Regions from separate parts of the Nonomuraea sp. NPDC050643 genome, predicted to be linked through region 3. Evidence: riboswitches for the same ligand, from Rfam matches in the RefSeq annotation. Region 3 holds a riboswitch; each other region holds the start of a gene.

The links. Region 3 has a riboswitch for cobalamin ahead of AB0I15_RS05245 (CbtB-domain containing protein). Riboswitches for the same ligand answer to the same signal wherever they lie in the genome.
Region 1: it holds a riboswitch for cobalamin, as region 3 does, so the genes downstream of both, AB0I15_RS46730 (ATP-binding cassette domain-containing protein) here and AB0I15_RS05245 (CbtB-domain containing protein) in region 3, are expected to answer to the same signal.
Region 2: it holds a riboswitch for cobalamin, as region 3 does, so the genes downstream of both, AB0I15_RS42015 (ribonucleoside-diphosphate reductase subunit alpha) here and AB0I15_RS05245 (CbtB-domain containing protein) in region 3, are expected to answer to the same signal.

What each region holds. Positions count from the first base shown of each region.
Region 1 covers NZ_JBFAIM010000053.1:38,653-43,941, forward strand. Annotated here, with positions in the region: gene AB0I15_RS46715 (hypothetical protein) at 37-1,050, opposite strand; partial or broken gene AB0I15_RS46720 (hypothetical protein) at 1,175-1,381, opposite strand; gene AB0I15_RS46725 (hypothetical protein) at 1,446-1,619, opposite strand; cobalamin riboswitch at 1,752-1,962, opposite strand; cobalamin riboswitch at 2,037-2,161, shown strand; gene AB0I15_RS46730 (ATP-binding cassette domain-containing protein) at 2,222-3,709, shown strand; gene AB0I15_RS46735 (TetR/AcrR family transcriptional regulator) at 3,788-4,558, opposite strand; gene AB0I15_RS46740 (NAD(P)-binding domain-containing protein) at 4,650-5,289, shown strand, end outside.
Region 2 covers NZ_JBFAIM010000044.1:15,749-22,271, reverse strand. Annotated here, with positions in the region: gene AB0I15_RS42025 (mechanosensitive ion channel domain-containing protein) at 1-214, opposite strand, end outside; gene AB0I15_RS42020 (ribonucleotide-diphosphate reductase subunit beta) at 227-1,222, opposite strand; gene AB0I15_RS42015 (ribonucleoside-diphosphate reductase subunit alpha) at 1,233-3,395, opposite strand; cobalamin riboswitch at 3,506-3,702, opposite strand; gene AB0I15_RS42010 (tripartite tricarboxylate transporter substrate-binding protein) at 3,707-4,588, opposite strand; gene AB0I15_RS42005 (hypothetical protein) at 4,765-5,154, opposite strand; gene AB0I15_RS42000 (SAM-dependent methyltransferase) at 5,235-6,017, opposite strand; gene glmS (glutamine--fructose-6-phosphate transaminase (isomerizing)) at 6,078-6,523, opposite strand, start outside.
Region 3 covers NZ_JBFAIM010000003.1:224,556-231,078, forward strand. Annotated here, with positions in the region: gene AB0I15_RS05230 (VWA domain-containing protein) at 1-1,677, opposite strand, end outside; gene AB0I15_RS05235 (histidine phosphatase family protein) at 1,674-2,306, opposite strand; gene AB0I15_RS05240 (CbtA family protein) at 2,311-3,063, opposite strand; gene AB0I15_RS05245 (CbtB-domain containing protein) at 3,072-3,263, opposite strand; cobalamin riboswitch at 3,296-3,425, opposite strand; gene AB0I15_RS05250 (4-hydroxybenzoate 3-monooxygenase) at 3,646-4,821, shown strand; gene AB0I15_RS05255 (chorismate mutase) at 4,867-5,238, shown strand; gene AB0I15_RS05260 (LacI family DNA-binding transcriptional regulator) at 5,270-6,418, opposite strand; gene AB0I15_RS05265 (PfkB family carbohydrate kinase) at 6,449-6,523, opposite strand, start outside.

The sequences.
Region 1 (5,289 bases), on a different contig from region 3:
CGAACGCGGGTCAGGCACGGTCATACCGCATGACCATCACCTGGGAGGGACGCCGAGCCCGTCGCGTACGGTGCGGGCGGCGGTGACCATGTTGCGCAGGGCCGACTCGATCTCGGACTGTTCGCGCATCCGCAGCCCGCAGTCCGGATTCACCCAGAGCCGTTCGGGCCGGATCGAGCGGAGCAGCCGGCGCAGCGCCCGCTCCATCTCGCCGGGCTCCGGGACGGTGGGGGAGCGGCTGTCGTACACGCCCGGCCCGACACCGCCCCGCAGCAGGGCGGCGCGGGGCCCGTCCGGCGGCGTCGCGCCGGAGTGGGCCGCCTCGACGCTGGTGACGTCGGCGTCCAGGGCGTCGATGGCGGCCACCACCTCCTGCGACCACGACTGGCAGATGTGCGTGTGCACCTGGGTGGTGTCGGCGATGCCCGAGGTGGCCAGCCGGAACACGCCGACGGCCCAGGACAGGTAGAACGCGCGCTCGGCCTGGCGCAGCGGCAGCAGGTCGCGCAGCGAGGGCTCGTCCACCTGGACGACGCCGATGCCGGCGGCCTCGAGGTCGTGGATCTCGTCGCGCAGCGCGAGCGCGAGCTGCCGGGCGATGTCGGCCCGGGGCAGGTCGGTACGGGCGAACGAGCGGGCCAGCATGGTGACCGGGCCGGTGAGCACACCCTTGACCGGCCGGTCGGTGAGCGACTGGGCGTAGGTCGTCCAGCGCACGGTCATCGGCGCCGGGCGGGAGACGTCGCCGTACAGGATGGGTGGGCGCACGCACTGTGTGCCGAGGGTCTGGACCCAGCCCTCCCGGGTGACGGCGAAGCCGCGCAGCCGCTCGGCGAAGTAGGTGACCATGTCCTCGCGTTCGGGCTCGCCGTGCACGAGCACGTCGAGGCCGAGCCGTTCCTGGAAGGTGATCACGCGCTCGATCTCGGCGCCCACCACGCCCTCGTAGCCGGCCTCGTCGATCCGGCCAGCGCGCAGGTCCGCCCGTGCCCGGCGGACCTGCTCGGAGGCGGGGAACGAGCCGATCGTGGTCGTGGCCAGGGACGGCAGCCGGAAGCTGCGGCGCTGGGCCGCGGATCTGACGGACCGGTCCGCCCGGGGACGGCCCGTCCAGGTGACGGAAGCGCCCGGGCACGGCGTCCACCAGGACGGCGGTGTCGAGCACCTGGTCGTAGAAGGAGAAGGTGCCGGCGGGGATCTGGCCGAGACCGGCCGCGCGCAGGTCCGTCCAGACCGACCGGCGCAGCCGCGCGCCCGCCCGCAGCAGCCCGGCGGCGTCCAGGCGGCCCGCCCAGTAGTCCTCCGTGGCCGTGCTCAGCTCGTGCCGGGGTCCGATGCGGGGGTAGCCGAGCACAGTGGTGCCGGGCACGGGCGATGTCATGACTGCTCTTTCTCGTCGGTGGTCGAGGACGGGCGAGGGCCCGGAGAACCGGGCCCCGCCCGGGTCAGCCGGCCTTGAAACCGGTGACCTCGGTACGGATCCGGCGGGCGGCGGCGACCAGGTTCTCCAGCGAGGCGCGCACCTCGGGCCGGCCGCAGGTCTTCAGCCCGCAGCCGGGGTTGGCCCACAGACGGTCGGCGGGGATGGCGCGGCCGGCCCAGTGGCCCTCGACGGCCATGGAACTCTCCTTCGCGAGTCACGGGAGACCTCGACGGATTCCCGGGGCGAAGGGCGCGACCGCAGGGCGGGCATGAGGCCTGCCCGCGGGTCCGCCCGGCCCGCCCTCGAGGCCGTCGACGTCGCCGCACGCGGGGTGCGCGCGGGCAGTGGCAGGTCTTCGGACTCGTGGGCGTCCTGCTCTTGTCCTACTGGCCGTCGCTTCCCCGGTCTCGTGAGGCCGAGTGCTGATGACGGCGGTCGTTCCCACTCACCGCTGCGGGGCAGTCCCGGAGTCGCACCGGGTTCCCTCTTGCGACGCGTCTGCCTGGCGGGCAGGGCGAACCGACTGCAGCACCCACCTTAGGGCGCGGACGATCCACCGGTGACGTCAGGTCCGGCGAAGGCTGTGAGAGCATGCGGGTGAAGGCGACGGCGGACGAGGAAGCCGGTGCGATCCCGGCGCGGTCCCGCCACTGTGATCGGTGAGCGATCCCCGAGCTGAGGCCACTGCCCGAGGGCGGGAAGGCCGGGGTGAGCGTCGACCCGAGAGCCAGGAGACTCACGCGGTCGCCTCCTCGGAGGATTTGGGGCGGATCTCCCCAAGAGAGGACGGTGACGGCCATGCCGTACGGGGCGCTGCTGCTGCGCGCGCTGTGCGCCGGATACCCGGCCGGGGGCGGGCGTCCCGAGCGACGCGTGCTGGAGGGGCTGGCCGCCGTCGCCCTTCCTGGGGAGCTGACCGTGCTCGTCGGCCCGGCGGGCGCCGGCAAGTCCACCCTGTTGCGCACCATGGCCGCCCTGCAGCCCGCGCTGTCGGGCGAGGTGCTGACCGTCGGGTCGCCTCCCGCGCTCGTACCGGCCGCCGACCTCTCCGCCTGGGAGCGGGTGCCGGCGGCCGACGCTTTGGCGCGGGGGCCGGCGGCCATCCTGCTGGACGAGCCGGCCGCCTCGCTCGACGCCGCCTCCCGGGACGCGTTCATGGACCGGCTGCGGCGGCTGGCCGGGCGGCGTCACCTGGTGATCGTGGCCTCCACGGACGACCTCGCACTCGCGCTGCGCGTCGCCGACCGCGTCTGGCTGCTCGAACCCGGCGGCGCCCTGCGCTCCGAAACCCCGCAGGAGCTGAGACCGACAGGGCCGCCCGGCACGCCGCCCGACGGCGGGGAGCTTCGCTGCGGCACTCCGGCGTCCGAGGGAGGCGGGTTCGCGTCCGACGCCGGCGAGCTCTGCTGCGACCCGGCGTCCGACGGCGGCCTCGGGTCCGACGATGGCGAGCTGTCCTGCGATCCGGTGGTGACCGGGCCGCTGGTCGCGGAGGAGCGCGTGCTTGCCACGGCCGTCGCGGACGTCGGCTCGCTCGGTGGCTACTTCGACCTTGCGCCGCCGGGTGCGGGGGAGTCCGGCGAGGGGGGCTGGCGCCCGCTCTCCGACCTGTTCGCCGGGTCCCCCGCGCTGGCTGCGAAGATCGACGAGGTCGCGGAGCGGCTGGGCACCTCCGAGGCCAGGATCGCCGCGTCCATCCTGTTCCAGGGGCTGGCGGCGCGTCTGTGGTCGCCGCCGTTCGGTGTGGCGGTCGCCCACGGCCTGCTGCTCGACCTCGCCCCGGCCGACCTGTGGTGGCGGCCCGTCCCCAGCGGCCCGCTGCCGCTGCGCACGACCCGCCTGTCAGGGCGGCACGTACGCGATTCAGAGAGGCACGTACGCGATCCCGGGCGGTCGGCGGCCTGGCTCTACCAGCGCGTGGTCACCGGTCAGCTCGAACCGCTGGCCGAAAGCGTCGCCGGGCTCGTCAAGCTGGCACCTGGGCTGCTGTGGGGCAACGCCGCCTCCGCGCTGGCCGGCACCGTCCGCGCCGTGGCCCGGTGGCGTCCGGACCTGGCGGGGACGGCGGCCGGCCTGGGCCGCGAGCTCCTGGAGATCGGACGGCTGCGCGGCACCGGCGTGCTGGCCGAGCCCGCGCCCGCCCAGCCGTTCTTCGTCCGGCGTAGCTGCTGCCTGTACTACCGCCTGCCCGGCGGCGGCAAGTGCGGCGACTGCTCCCTCATCCCCGACGAGGCCCGCCGCGCGGATTGGGCGCGGACGATCCGAGAGGCCGGACAAACCTCGTAGCCGCCTTGGGGCGGGACCGGGGCGTTCAGAGTGCCGGCCGGCGGCGAGCGTTCAGGGTGCCGGCCGGGCAGCGTGCGCTCAGGGTGTCGGCCGGCAGGCCGGCGTGACGGGAACGTCCTGGTGGAGGGCCGCCAGGAGCGGCCACGTCGAGGCGGCCATCTCGGCGGGCGGATGCGGGCAGCCGCGCCGGAGCCACTCGGCGGCCACGCCGATGAGCGCACCGGCGATGAAGGCGGCCGGCACGTCGAGCGGCACACCACCCTCCGAGCCGGCGGGTTGCGGCAGGTCGGCGGATCCCGGCGCGGCAGCCCCGGTCGCGGTGCGGCGGGCAGCGGTGCCAGGGATGGAGGTGCCGGGGACGGTGGTGCCGGGGACGGTGGTGCCGGGGTCAGCGGTCCGGCGGGGGGTGGTGCGGGGGGCGGCGCCTTGGTGGGCGGCGGTGTGGACGGCCTCGGTGATGCGGCGGAGGACGTGGTCGATGACGCGGGCGCTGCCGTGCGGCCCCAGCAGGCTGCGGTAGAGGCCGGCGTGCTCGGCGAGGCTGGCGAAGAAGGACTGCAGCGACCGCGTCGGATCCTGGCCGTGGTCGGCCGGGTCGAGGGCGGGCAGGGACTCGATCAGGTCGTCGATCATGGCGGTGCAGGCGGCCTCGGCCAGCTCGTGCACGTCGCGGTAGTGGTCGTAGAAGGCCGACCGGCTCACCTCCGCGCGCTCGGCGACGTCGGCGATGCTGATCTGGGACAGATCCCGATCCTCGACGAGCCGGATCAGGGTGCGTTGCAGGGCCGCCTGGGTGCGCCGCACGCGCCGGTCGATCCTCGGGGCGTTGCTGTCTCCGGCCGTGACCACGCCTGTCACCCTAGCATCACCCAACATCTGTAGGAATTCTTGCAGACGTAAGATAACTTGCGGATGTAAGCAAACTTGGAGAGCTGACACCATGACGAAGACTCTCGGACTCATCGGCACCGGCATGATCGGCAGCGCGCTGGCCCGCCTCGCGGTCGCCGCCGGCCTGGACGTCGTCCTGAGCAACTCCCGTGGCCCCGACACCCTCGCCGGCCTCGTGACCGAGCTCGGCGCACAAGCCCGCGCGGCCACACCCGCCGAGGCCGCCGAAGCGGGCGACCTGGTGGTGGCGACCGTTCCGCTGCGCGCCTACGATCGGCTGCCCGCCGCCGCTCTGGCGGGCAGGACCGTGATCGACACGATGAACTACTATCCCGAGCGCGACGGCCGCATCGCCGAGCTGGACGCGGGCGAGCTGACCTCCAGCGCCCTGGTCCAGCGGCACCTGGCCGGCTCACGGGTGGTCAAGGCGTTCAACAACATCGACTTCCACCGCCTGTTCACCCACGCCCGGCCCGCGGGCGCGCCCGACCGCAGCGCCCTGCCCGTCGCCGGTGACGACCCGGCCGCCAAGGCCGACGTGGCCGCGTTGCTGGACGCCCTCGGCTACGACACGGTGGACACCGGCACCCTGGCCGAGAGCTGGCGCAGTGAGCCCGGCACGCCGGTGTACGTCCAGCCCTACTTCCCCGCACGTCCGCCCGAAGGGCTCGGCGGGGAGGAGGCGTACC
Region 2 (6,523 bases), on a different contig from region 3:
AGGCGCCGAACATCCCCGGCTCGAACACGAGGTTGAACGCCACCACGGCGGCCACCGCGAAGGCCGGCCACGTGCAGTGCTCCACGAGATGCCGGGCCAGCGCCCATTTGCGCCCCACCCTGTTCAGCACCCGCCGGACGACTTCTACCAGAAGGATGGATCCGACCACCGAGATTACGAGGATCGGCCAGTCCGCTGGAGACTGCACGCTCATGCCCCCAATGTCTTAGAACGTCTCGTCAAAGCTCACATTGCCCTCAACCGCCACTTGGTAAGCAGAGACACGCCGTTCAAAGAAGTTGGCAAGTTCTTGGACGTCCTGCAACTCCATGAACGCGAAGGGGTTGGCCGAGTCGTACCTCTTGGGCATGCCCAGCCTGACCAGGCGCTGGTCGGCGACGTACTCCAGGTACCGGCGCATCTGGTCCACCCCCATGCCGGGCATGCCGTCGCCGCACAGGTCGTCGGCGAAGGCCAGCTCGGCGGCCACGGCCTCTTCGAGCATGATCGTGACCTGCTTGGCCAGCTCGTCGTCGAACAGCGACGGCTCCTCGGCCCTGACCGTGTCCACCACGCTGAAGGCGAACTCCATGTGCATGGACTCGTCCCTGAAAACCCAGTTCGTCCCGGTGGCCAGTCCGCTCAGGAGACCGCGGGAGCGGAACCAGTAGACGTACGCGAACGCGCCGTAGAAGAACAGGCCCTCGATGCAGGCCGCGAAGCAGATGAGGTTCAGCAGGAACTGGCGCCGCTCGTCGGCGGTCTCGAGCCGCCGCAGGCCGCCGAGCGAGTCGATCCACTTGAAGCAGAACTCGGCCTTGTCGCGGATCGACGGGATGTGCTCGATCGCGGCGAACGCCTTGACCCGCTCGTCCGGATCGGGCAGGTACGTGTCCAGCAGCGTCAGGTAGAACTGCACGTGCACCGCCTCCTCGAAGAGCTGCCTGCTCAGGTAGAGGCGCGCTTCCGGGGCGTTGACGTGCTGGTAGAGGTTGAGCACGAGGTTGTTGGCCACGATGGAGTCGCCGGTGGCGAAGAAGGCGACCAGGCGGTTGATCAGGTGGCGCTCCTGCGGCGTCATCCTGGCCAGGTCGGCGAGGTCGTTGTGCAGGTCCACCTCCTCGACGGTCCAGGTGTTGCGGATGGCGGCGCGGTAGCGCTCGTAGAAGTCCGGATAGCGCATGGGCCGGAGGGTGAGGTCCATGCCGGGGTCGAGCAGCACAAGATCTCCTTTACTGGCAGGCTTCGCAGGTTTCGGGGTTCTCGAGGGAGCAGGCGACCGCCTCCGCCGAGACGGTCGCCGCCACCGTGGTCTGGGCGATGCGCGTGGCAGGGCGGGAGCGCAGGTAGTACGTGGTCTTGAGGCCCTGCTTCCAGGCGTAGGCGTACATCGACGAGAGCTTGCCGATGGTGGGGCTGGCCATGAAGAGGTTGAGCGACTGCGACTGGTCGATGTACGGCTGCCGCGCGGCCGCCAGGTCGATCAGCGCCTTCTGCGGCAGCTCCCAGGCCGTGCGGTAGAGGAGTTTGAGGTCGCCGGGGATGCCGGGCACCGTCTGCACCGAGCCGTCGGCGCGCTTGAGGTCGTCGCGAAGCTGCTGCGTCCACAGCCCGCGCGCCTGCAGGTCGGCCACCAGATAGCGGTTGACCTGGAGGAACTCGCCGGACAGGGTCTCGCGCTTGAACACGTTGGACACCTGCGGCTCGATGCACTCGTAGCAGCCGGCGATGGAGGCGATCGTCGCGGTGGGCGCGATGGCGACCATGAGCGAGTTCCGCAGGCCGGTACGGGCGATCTTGTCGCGGAGCGCGTCCCAGCGCGGCGACCCCGTCACCGGGTAGTGGTCGGGGTGCAGCACTCCCCCGGCCGCCCGCGTGTCGGCGTACGACGGGTGCCGCCCGCGCTCGACGGCCAGGTCGGCCGAGGTGTCGTACGCGGCCAGCGCGATCTCCTCGGCGATCCTGGTGGACAGCTCCAGCGCCCGCGGCGAGTCGAACGGCAGCCGCAGCGTGAAGAACACGTCCGCCAGCCCCATCACGCCGAGCCCGATCGGCCGCCAGCGCTTGTTGGCCGCCTCCGCCTCGGGCGTCGGGTAGAAGCCGAGGTCGATGGTGCGGTCGAGGAAGCGCACGGCCGTGCGGACGGTCGCGCGCAGCCGGTCCCAGTCGATCTCGCCGCCGGTCAGGTGCGCGGCCAGGTTGACCGAGCCGAGGTTGCAGACCGCGGTCTCGGCGTCGCTGGTGACCTCGAGGATCTCGGTGCACAGGTTCGACAGGTGGATGACGTTCCCGGGGCGGGCGGTCTGGTTGGAGGTGCGGTTGGCGGCGTCCTTGAACGTCATCCAGCCGTTGCCGGTCTGGGCGAGCGTGCGCATCATGCGGCCGTACAGGGTCCGGGCGGGGATCTGGCGGGTGAAACGGCCCTCGGCCTCGTACGCGCGGTACGCGGCCGTGAACGCCTCCCCGTACAGGTCGGTGAGGTCGGGCACCTCCTTCGGGTCGAACAGCGACCATGTCTCGTCCGCCTCGACGCGGCGCATGAACTCGTCGGGCACCCAGTTGGCCAGGTTCAGGTTGTGGGTGCGGCGGGCGTCCTCGCCGGTGTTGTCGCGCAGTTCGAGGAACTCCTCGATGTCGGCGTGCCAGGTCTCCAGGTAGACGCAGGCCGCGCCCTTGCGCCGCCCGCCCTGGTTGACCGCCGCCACCGACGAGTCCAGCGTGCGCAGCCAGGGCACGATGCCGTTGGAGTGGCCGTTCGTGCCCCTGATCAGGGAGCCGCGCGAGCGTACCCGGGTCCAGGAGACGCCGATGCCGCCGGCGTACTTGGACAGGCGCGCCACCTGCCCGTACCGGTCGTAGATGGCCTCCAGCTCGTCGCGCGGCGAGTCGAGCAGGAAGCACGACGACAGTTGCGGGCGGCGCGCGCCGGAGTTGAACAGGGTGGGCGAGCTGGGCAGGTACGACAGCGTGGACATGAGCGCGTACAGCTCGGCCGCCTCGGCCACCGTCTCCGACAGACCGCAGGCCACGCGGAGGAAGAAGTGCTGCGGCCGCTCCAGCACCGCCCGCGTCTCGGGGTGGCGCAGCAGGTAGCGGTCGTAGACCGTGCGCAGCCCGAAATACTCGAACCGCTCGTCCGCCTCGCCCGAGACCAGCGCGTCCAGCTCGGCGGCGTGCGCGGCGACGAACTCGGCGAGCCCGTCCTGGATGAGCCCGGCCGCGTGGGTGGCGGCGATGGACTCGGAGAACGACCGCACCCCGTGCCCGGCCGCCTCGTCGGCGATCTCCTCGGCCAGCAGCCGGGCGGCGACCCGGGAGTTGGCCGGGTCCGCGATCACCCGGGCCGCGGCCTCCTCGATGGCCAGGCGGCGGTCAACCTCAACGATCTGCGTCACGTGCTCTCTCTCCTCGCGAGCTCACTCCCCCGCGAGGGCACGCCAAGAGCACGACGGCACGGATCGGCCGCGTCGCGCCTGGCCCACCCTCGAGGCCCTGAACACTGCATGCCTGACGGCATGCCGCTGGCAGGTCTTCGGGCTCGCGGGCGTGCTCCAAGGCTCCTACTGGCCGTCGCTTCCCGGATCTCTCCAGTGCTCATGACGGCGGTCGTTCCCGCTCACCGCTGCGGGGCAGCCCCGGAATCTCACCGGGTTCCCTTTTGCTCCGCCTCCGAAAAGGCGAACCAGCGACGAGCAGGATCCTACATCTAGTGGCCGTTCCCGCAACTACCCCAGCATGTTGTGGCCTTGGTGGCGTCGATCAAGCCGAGGTCCCGCAGCACGGCGCGGGTGCGCTCGATCTCGGAGCCGAGCCAGCGGGTGAAGTCGTCGCCGGTGAGCGGGATCGGCAACCAGCCCGCGGCCCGGCAGGCCGCCTGCCACGCGTGCGAGTCCATCACCTCGTCGCACATGCGGACGGCCCGCTCGCGGCTCTCGGCGGGCATGCGGTCGGGGCCGAAGGCAGCCACCCAGTCCGCGAAGTCCACCCGTACGCCGGCCTCCAGGAGCGTCGGCGCGTCCAGGTCCGGGACCCGCTCGGCCGAGGACACCGCCAGCGCCACGACGCGGCCCCTGCCGATGTGCTCGCGCCAGTCGGCGAGCAGGCCGGCGGCGGCGGCCACCTTGCCGGCGAGCAGCGCGGTGACGGCTCCGGTGCTGGTGGGGTAGCCGGTGTAGTCGACCTGCCGGGTGTCGGCGCCGAGGCCCTTGGCGATCAGGCCGAACAGCAGGTGGTCGGGCTCGGCCTGCGGCCCGCCGGCCAGCGGCGTCTGGCCGGGCCGGGCGAGGAGCTGGGCACCGAAGTCGTCGAAGTCCCTGAGAGGCGAGCCCGCGCGCACCACCACGACCTCGATCTCGCCGCTGAGCCTGGCCAGCGGGGTGGCGGCGTCGAGCAGGGTCTGGCCGTTGTTGAGCTCGGCGGCGGCCAGCGCGGCCAGGCCGGTCACGGTGATCGTCGTGCCCGCCCCGGTGGCGAACCCGGCCGCGCGGGCCGCCCCGGCGAACGCCTCCCCCACATGAGTCCAGCGGCGCCCGCCGGGGCTGATCGAGAAGCGGAGGAGCGGCGCGGCGCCGCCGGTGACGCGTTCCATGCCGCACCCGGACGCGCACGCCGCGGCACCCGCCGCCACACCGAGCCCCCATGCCAAGAACCGCCGACGCCGCATGTGCCTACTCCCCCGAGCATCCCATTACGAGAAGTTATTGACACATTACGCGGAGTTACACATCGCCGCCTTGGACTACGATGTCGTGATTTTTCGGGTTTTTATTGGACTGCTGTGACGGTGATCGCGTTGCTCAGCCCGGACTTGTTCCCCGCCGCGTCCACCGCCAGCAGCGTGAGCGTGACGGGGCCGGGCTCGTCGGCGTACGCGAAGGCCACCGAGATGTTCGGGAATTGGGGACGGATGAAGGGGTTGATGTCGCTCTCGAACACGCCGTCGAGATACAGCTCGTACGTGATGCCGGCCTTCGGCGTGACATTGTCCGTCGAGAGCGAGTAGCTGAACATCAACTCGAGGAATGGCTGTTCGAAGACGGTCAGAAGCGTCGGGACGCTGGGCGGGGTGGTGTCCGTCGCGGCCGATGCGGGGCCGGTGAGGAGGGAGGCGCCGAGCAGGGCGCCGAAAACCAGGGCGAGCGTGCGGTGGAACATTGGCTGATTCCCATCTGCCGATGAAGACAACGACACGTGCGTGGTTCGCCTTCATCACACGTATGGAGATGGTGAATGGTTCAACCGTTCTTCTTCTTGCCGACTCCGGCCATGAGAGAAGAGGGCAACGACCAGTCGCCCACCAGCTTGGGCCGGTCGGGACGCCAGTCGGTGGCCTGGACGAGACCGGGCGGCTCGAGCGGGAAATCCCCGAAGAACGCGCGGATCTCGGCCGGGGTGCGGTCGGTGCCGCCGCCCGCCGACACGTTCCGGTACATGCCCGTGGTCCGCTCCTCGTCCTCCAGCCGGCCCATCGTCGTGGCGTGGGAGATCACCAGGAAGCTGCCCGGCGCCATCCGCTCGCGCAGCACCGCCATCGCCTGGCTCGGCCCCGCGGAGTCGGGCAGGAAGTGCAGGATCGACACCAGCAGCACCCCGACGGGCCGGTTCAGGTCCAGGAAGCCGACGGCCTGGGCCAGCACGTCGGCGGCGTCCAGCAGGTCGGCGTGGACGAAGAAGGCCCTGTCCGGGCAGGAGTGCCTGAGCAGGGCCGTGGCGTGGGCGGCGACCACCGGATCATGATCGACGTAGACCACTCTGGCATCGGGGGCCACCTCGTGCGCGCTGCCCTGGGTGGGCAGCCCGCTGCCGAGGTCGAGGAACTGGCAGACCCCGGCGCGGGTCACATAACGTACGGCACGCTGCAGGAAGGCCCGGTTCGCGCGGGCCAGCGCGACCGCCTCCGGGATCAGCTCGGCGAGCTGGTCGATGGCCTGGCGGTCGACCGCGAAGTTGTCCTTCCCGCCGAGCATGTAGTCGTACATGCGTGCGGGATTGGGCCGCTGATGGTCGAACTGCCGCACAGTATCGAATTTATGTCGTCCGCAGCGAGATAACGATAGTTTGCGCCGAATTCGAGAGAACTACTCGACCGTGACGCTCTTGGCTAGATTGCGAGGCTTGTCCACATCCCTGCCGAGAGCCACGGCCGCGTGGTACGCGAGGAGCTGCAGCGGGATCGTGAGCAGGATCGGGTCGAGCTCGATCTCGTTCTTCGGGATCACGATCACGTCGTCGGCCAGCTTGGCGTCGGGCTCGCGGTGGCCGACCATGAGCACCCGGCCGCCGCGGGCACGGATCTCGCCCAGCGTGGTGAGGTTCTTGTCGAGCAGCTCGTCGTCGGGGACGATCGCGACCGTCGGCATGTCGGGGCCGATCAGCGCGAGCGGGCCGTGCTTGAGCTCGCTGGCCGGATAGGCCTCGGCGTGCACGTACGAGATCTCCTTGAGCTTCTGCGCGCCCTCCCTGGCCACCGGGTAGCCGCGGACCCGGCCGACGAACATCATGCTCGGGTGCTGGGCGTACTTCT
Region 3 (6,523 bases):
CAGCACGAGGTTGCCCTCCCGCCCTTCGCGCACCACCTCACGGAGGTCGTCAGCACGCATCACGAGCCCGCGACCGGCACGTCCGCGCGCGCTCTGATGCGGCGCGGCGGCCCGCATGGTCGCGATCAGATGCAGGTCACGCACCCGACCGGCGGGCAGCCGCGAGCCGGTGGCCCGCCCTCTGGGGGTACGCGCCCGCGACCGCCGCCCCACCACGCCCTCACCGAGGCCCGGCACCTCCAGCAACGGCACCCGGTACGGCACCGCCACCCCATCAACCCGCCCGGCGCCACCGGCCTCACCGGCCTCATCTCGGCCGGCCTCCGCACCGTCACCCGCACCGCGATCCGAACCGTTGCCCGCCCGGCCGTCCGAACCGTTGCCCGCAGCACTGTCCGAAGCACGGTCGTCCGAACCCATGCCCGCGCCGTCGACCGGCCCTCGGTTCGCCCGGCCATCCGACGAGTCGCGGGCCCCGCCGTCCGGGTCGCGGCCCGCCCTGCCGTCGGCCGTGGCATCCGGCCCGCCTGCCGCGCCGTCGGGCCTGCCGTCCGGTCCGCTGCCCCGGCCGTCGTCGGCGGCGCCGCGAGAGCCGTCCTCCCCGCCCGGCCCGTCACCGGAGCCGTCGGGGCCGCCGTCAGAACCTCCGTCGGGGTCGTCGTCCCCGTCGCAGCTCGCCAGCAGCTCGTCCAGCAGGTCCTCGTCCAATCCGGGCGCGTCGAACGGGTCGCGTCGCCGCCGGTGCGGCAGTGACAGCCGGGCCGCGGCCCGTACGTCCTCCGTGGTCACCGTGTCGCGCCCCTGCCAGGCCGCGTGCGCGATGGCGGCGTTGGCCGTGACCAGGTCCGCTCGCAACCCGTCCACCTCGAAGGCCGCGCACACCGTGGCGATCTGCCGCAGGCGCGCGTCGGGCAACCGCACGTCGGGCACCCGGGCGCGGGCCCGCGCGATCCGTCCGGCCAGCGCCGACTCCTCCGCGGCCCACCGATCGGCGAACGCCTCGGGCCCGGCCTCGAACGCCAGCCGCCGCCGTACCACCTCCGCCCGCTCCCCGGGATCCCGCGACGCCTTCACCTCGACCGTCAGCCCGAACCTGTCGAGCAACTGCGGGCGCAGCTCGCCCTCCTCGGGGTTCATGGTGCCCACCAGGAGGAAGCGGGCGGCGTGCCGTACCGACACCGACTCCCGCTCCACATAGCACGTGCCCAGGGCGGCCGCGTCGAGCAGCAGGTCCACGAGGTGGTCGTGGAGGAGGTTGACCTCGTCCACGTACAGGACCCCGCGGTGCGCCGCGGCCAGCAGGCCCGGTTCGAACGCCTTCACGCCCTCGGTCAGTGCCCGTTCCACGTCCAGCGAGCCGACCAGGCGGTCCTCCGAGGCGCCGACCGGCAGCTCGACCAGCGCGGCCGGGCGCCGCAACCGCTGGGCGCCGGGCTCATGGGGGCCGTCCGGGCACCCGGGGTCGGGGGCTGCCGGGTCGCACGCGAACCGGCAGCCGGGCACCACGTCCACGGCCGGGAGCTGGGCCGCCAGCGCCCGCACGATGGTGGACTTGGCCGTCCCCTTCTCCCCGCGTACGAGCACCCCGCCGACTCTGGGGGAGACGGCGTTGAGCACCAGGGCCAGCTTCAGGTCGCCGAGCCCGACGACGGCGCTGAAGGGATAGGTGACGATCAAGACACGACCTTCCTGTTGACGTGGGCGACCCGCCAGCCGTCCCGCGCGTGGGTCAGTTCGGTGGTGGACAGGGGCGCAAGGTCGAACCGCGCGGCACCAAGGAGCGCAAGCGAAGCAACACTCCCCGGCGCGTGGGGTGTGGTGGTCAGGGCGGTGGTGTTCGGGGCGTGTGGTGTGGCGGCAATGGCGGTGGTCGTTGATGCGTGTGCGAGTGCCGCTCGGATGACGCCCACGTCGCAGACGACCACCCCCTCGGGTCTTTCACGCATCGTGTCGAGCCATCCCGCCACCCGCGCCGCCATCGCCGCCAGGCTCTCGCCGCCGTGTGGCGCCGCCTCCGGGTCGGCCAGCCATCGCGCCAGCGCCTCCGGTTCCTCCTCGGCGACCCGCCCGTACGGCAGTCCGCGCCATCGGCCGCAGTCCGCCTCGGCGAGCGCCGCCACGACGCGCGGCTCCAGCCCCATGGCGGCGGCCGTCTGCCGGGCCGCCGGGGCCGGCGCGACCCACGCCGTGCCCGCGGGCAGGCGCAGGGCGGCGGCCCTGGACAGGCTCGCCGGGTCGGCGTCCTCGTCGGCGGGGAAGCAGGCGGTCCGCATCCCCGGCGTCGTGGCGAGCCGGACGAACAGCACCGGGTCAGCCGCCCGGCGCGGCGCCGACGGGAGCGGACGCCGTGGCGCGCGCCGCCCTGTCGCTCACCCAGCCGAACAGCACGCCGAACGCCGCCCAGAAGACGAGCTGCGTGCCGAGCGAGGCGAGCCGGAACTCCCACAGGAGTGTGGCGGGGAAGCCGTCCGGCACCTCGTTGATCGACGGCAGCAGCGCCCAGGCCGCCACCACCGGCACGAGGAACGCCAGCGCCGTCGCGACCCACCGCGCCCACGGCCCCGCCGTGACGCGCCGGGCCGTGGCCACCGCGATCGCCGTCGCGGCCAGGCCGACGAGGATCATGACCACGTAGAGCAGGGTCCGGCTGTTGATGGTCTCGGGGTCTCCGACGGCCGGAGGGTTGGCTGGATATTTCACGAACGGTACGAGGATGACCGCCACGAACGCCGTCCCCGCCGCCGCCAGGGCCAGCGGCCCGTCGGTACGAGGGCCGACCCGGCCGCGCAGTCCGGCGTACACGAGGGCGAAGATCCCGCCCACGGCGAGTCCGTAGAGCCCGGTGGCGAGGAACAGCCCGGCCTTCTGCGCCGGCCTGCTGACCTCGGCCTCCTCGCCATGGCTGTGGTCGGGAGCCTCTTCGTGCGCTGTGGCGGCGGCCGCCTCTTCCAGGGCGATCGCGCTGTCCACGCGCGGCTCCCCGAAGGCGAAGGCGAAGCCGCCCGCGATGAGTCCGGCCAGCAGCCCCAGAAGCAGGCCCCTGACCAGGAGGGTGCGTACCATGCCGCGCTCTAGTGGCAGGGCACGCCGAGCAGATGACGCCCGTCGTGCATCAGCTCGTGCAGGAACGCGCCGGTCTGGGAGATGGCGCCGTTGTCCATCAGCACCAGGTAGGCGACGAGCAGCAGCAGCGGCACGGACAGCAGCCAGCGACGCAGACGGGGGAAGGGGATGACGGTGGAAGGAGTGGCCAGACCACTCATACGAGCCTCCTCAGGGTGACGCGTCCCATTTCGCGAGGTCACGGTCTCCAAGCGACCTGGCTCCCGGGATCTACGTCCCGGATACAGTGGCGCGTCCGCACCGGCATCTCACCGGATTTCCCTTGGACAACCGTGAAATCTACCGGAACGTATCCTTTCCTCCTGTTCGCGTCAAACACCTCCCACATGACGGGACTCCGCGGTGCGCAAGAGATTCCGGCCGAGATCATCGCCGGTCTCGCCCGGCTGAGCGCTGGCCGCCGTGGTCGCAGGTCCGTCTGGCCGGGCGCAGGCGGAGCGAGCGGTTGTGCCGGGGGCTTGCGGATGGGTCGATCTTGGTGTCGGATGCCGACCAGTGGGCCGATCGGCGAAGGAGTGCCGCATGAGCGAGAGCACCGAGGTCGTCATCATCGGAGCCGGTCCGGCCGGCCTGACCCTGGGCAACCTGCTCCTGCGGGCCGGGGTCGCGTGCGTGGTGCTGGAGCGGCAGAGCCGGTCCTATGTGGAGCAGCGGCAGCGGGCGGGCGTGCTGGAGCACGACGGCGCGCGGGTGTACGAGGACTGGGGCCTGGGAGACTCGGTGCTGGCGGGCATGCCGCACGACGGTCTCCTGGAGATCCGGGTGGACGGCGAGCCGCACTTCCTCGACCTGCCCACCCTGGCCGGCGGCAGGACGGGGCGGATCGTGCCACAGCAGGTGCTCGTGGGCCGGCTCATCGGGGCCTTCCTGGCGGGCGGCGGGGACCTGCGGTTCGACGCGGCCGAGGTGATGCCCCACGACGTCGGGAGCGGCGGCGCGCCGAGGGTCACCTACCGCGATCCCGGCGGCGCGGCGTACGAGATCGCCTGCGGATACGTCGCGGGCTGCGACGGCTTCCACGGCATCAGCCGGGCCGGCGTGCCGGACGGGGAGCTGACCACGTACACCTACGACCACGGCATCGGCTGGTTCACCGTGCTGGCCGACGCGCCACCGCCACGGCACCCGCTCTTCGGGATCCACGCGGCCGGGTTCGCGGCGCAGTTCGCGCGCGGGCCGCGGGCGAGCCGTTACTACCTCCAGTGCCCGGCGGGCGACGCGCTCGGCGAGTGGACCGACGAGCGCGTCTGGGCCCAGTTACGCCTGCGGCTGGGCGACGACGGCCTGCCCACGGGGCCGATCACGGAGAAGGCCGTGGTGGAGATGCGCAGCTTCGTCGTCGACCCCATGCGGTACGGCCGCCTGTTCCTGGTCGGCGATGCCGCCCACATCATCACCCCCATGGGCGGCAAGGGGATGAACCTGGCGATCGCCGACGCGAACGTGCTCGCTCACGCGCTCCGCGCGGCCGTGCGCGACGGCGACGACGGGCCGCTGGCCGCGTACTCGGCCACCTGTCTCAAGCGGGTGTGGAACCACCAGGAGTTCTCCCGCTGGATGACCGAGATGATGCACGACTCCGGCGACGCCACGCTCGCCGGACCGTTCCGGCACCGGCTCGCGCGAGCCCGCCTGGACCGGCTGTTCACCTCCGGCGCCGCCGCCCGCGCCTTCGCCGACCTGATGGCCGGCGGCTGAATTTTCACAATCTAAGCAATTGTCGCATTGTGGTAAAAAACCCTTATGGGAAACTCCTCCGCGGATCAGCCTGACCAGGATGCGTACGTCCGTAGAGAGCTGCAACGGCTGCGCGACAGCATCGACAATCTCGATGCCGCCCTCGTCCACCTGCTCGCGGAGCGGTTCAAGTGCACCCAGGAGGTCGGCCGGCTGAAGGCCGAATATGAGCTGCCCCCGGCGGATCCGGAGCGGGAGGCGCGGCAAATACGGCGGTTGCGCAGTCTCGCCGAGGAGTCGAAACTCGACCCCGTCTTCGCCGAGAGATTCCTGAATTTCATCATCGCCGAGGTCGTCCGGCACCACGAGTTAATCGCGGCGGCACGCGCGAACGACTCGGGCGCCGGACCGGGCCTGCGCCGCAGCGCGGCCAACTGACACGCCCGAGGAAGGCACAGCGCGCGGACGGCTACGGGTCGCGACTCTCCGCCGGAAACGGCACCTGCCCCGGGGGCTCCTGCCCCGGCGGCACCGGCCTCGGGGGCGCCACCGAAGAGCGCTGGATGAGGCGGGAGCGCAGCGTGTGCATCTCGCGGGCGGGCTCGGCCCCGCCCAGGATGTCGAGCAGCACCGCGGCGGCCTTCGCCCCCAGTTCGTGCACCGGCTGCGCGATCATCGTCAGCGGCGGCTCCATGACCGCCGCCCACGCGCTGTCGTCGAACCCGATCAGCGCCACGTCGTCCGGATAGGACAGCCCGGCCTTCCGCAGGGCGCGCAGTGAGCCCGTCATGCCGTCGGTCTCGGTGCAGAACACGGCCGTGACGCGGTCGGGCAGCGCCAGCATGCGGCTCACCTCGCCCACCACCCGCTGCTCGGTCTTCGGCCCCACCATCACCAGGTCGGGATCGAACGGGATGTGCGCGTCGTCGAGCGCGTCGAGGTAGCCGCGCAGCCGCTCGCCGTCGGTCCAGAGGTTGCGGGAGGCCGCCGCCAGCAGTTCGCGCCTGGTGGCCGGCGCCTGCGCCACCGGCGGCCCCCAGACGAACCCGATGCGCCGGTGCCCGGCCGCGACGAGCACCTCGACGGCCTCGCGCGCCGCCTCACGGTTGTCGATGACGACCGCGTCGAGGTCGAGCGCGGCCACCGCGCGGTCGACGAGCACGACGGGGATGCCCCGGTCGATGGCCGCCCTGAGGTGGGCGACCTGGTCGCGGTCGAGGGCGGCGGAGGCCACGATGACGCCGTCCACGCGCTTGTCGATCAGCACGTTGGTGGCCGCGACCTCCTGCCCCAGGTTCTCGTACGTGCTCAGCACGATCACGTCGAACCCCCGCTCCCGCGAGGTGTCGGAGATGCCCCGTAGCAGCCCCGCGAAGAACGGGTTGCCGATGTCGGCCACGATCACGCCGAGCGTGTGACTCACCCCGGTGGACATGCTCCGCGCGAGCGCGTTGGCCCGGTAGCCCAGCTTCTCGGCCGCCGCGAGCACCCGCGCCCGCAGCTCGGGGCTGACGTAGCCGTAGCCGCCGAGTGTGCGGGCCGCCGTGGCGCGGCCGACGCCGGCCTCGGCGGCCACCTCGGAGATCGTCGGGCCGGCCTGGCCGCGGTCAGCTGGCATGGTCCTCGTCCCTTGTTCCTGATAGGCCCATCAAATGCTAGTCACGGGCGTCGGCCGGCCGTGACCGAAAGCGCCTTCGACGAAGCATTGTCCGCGAGCCGTCTC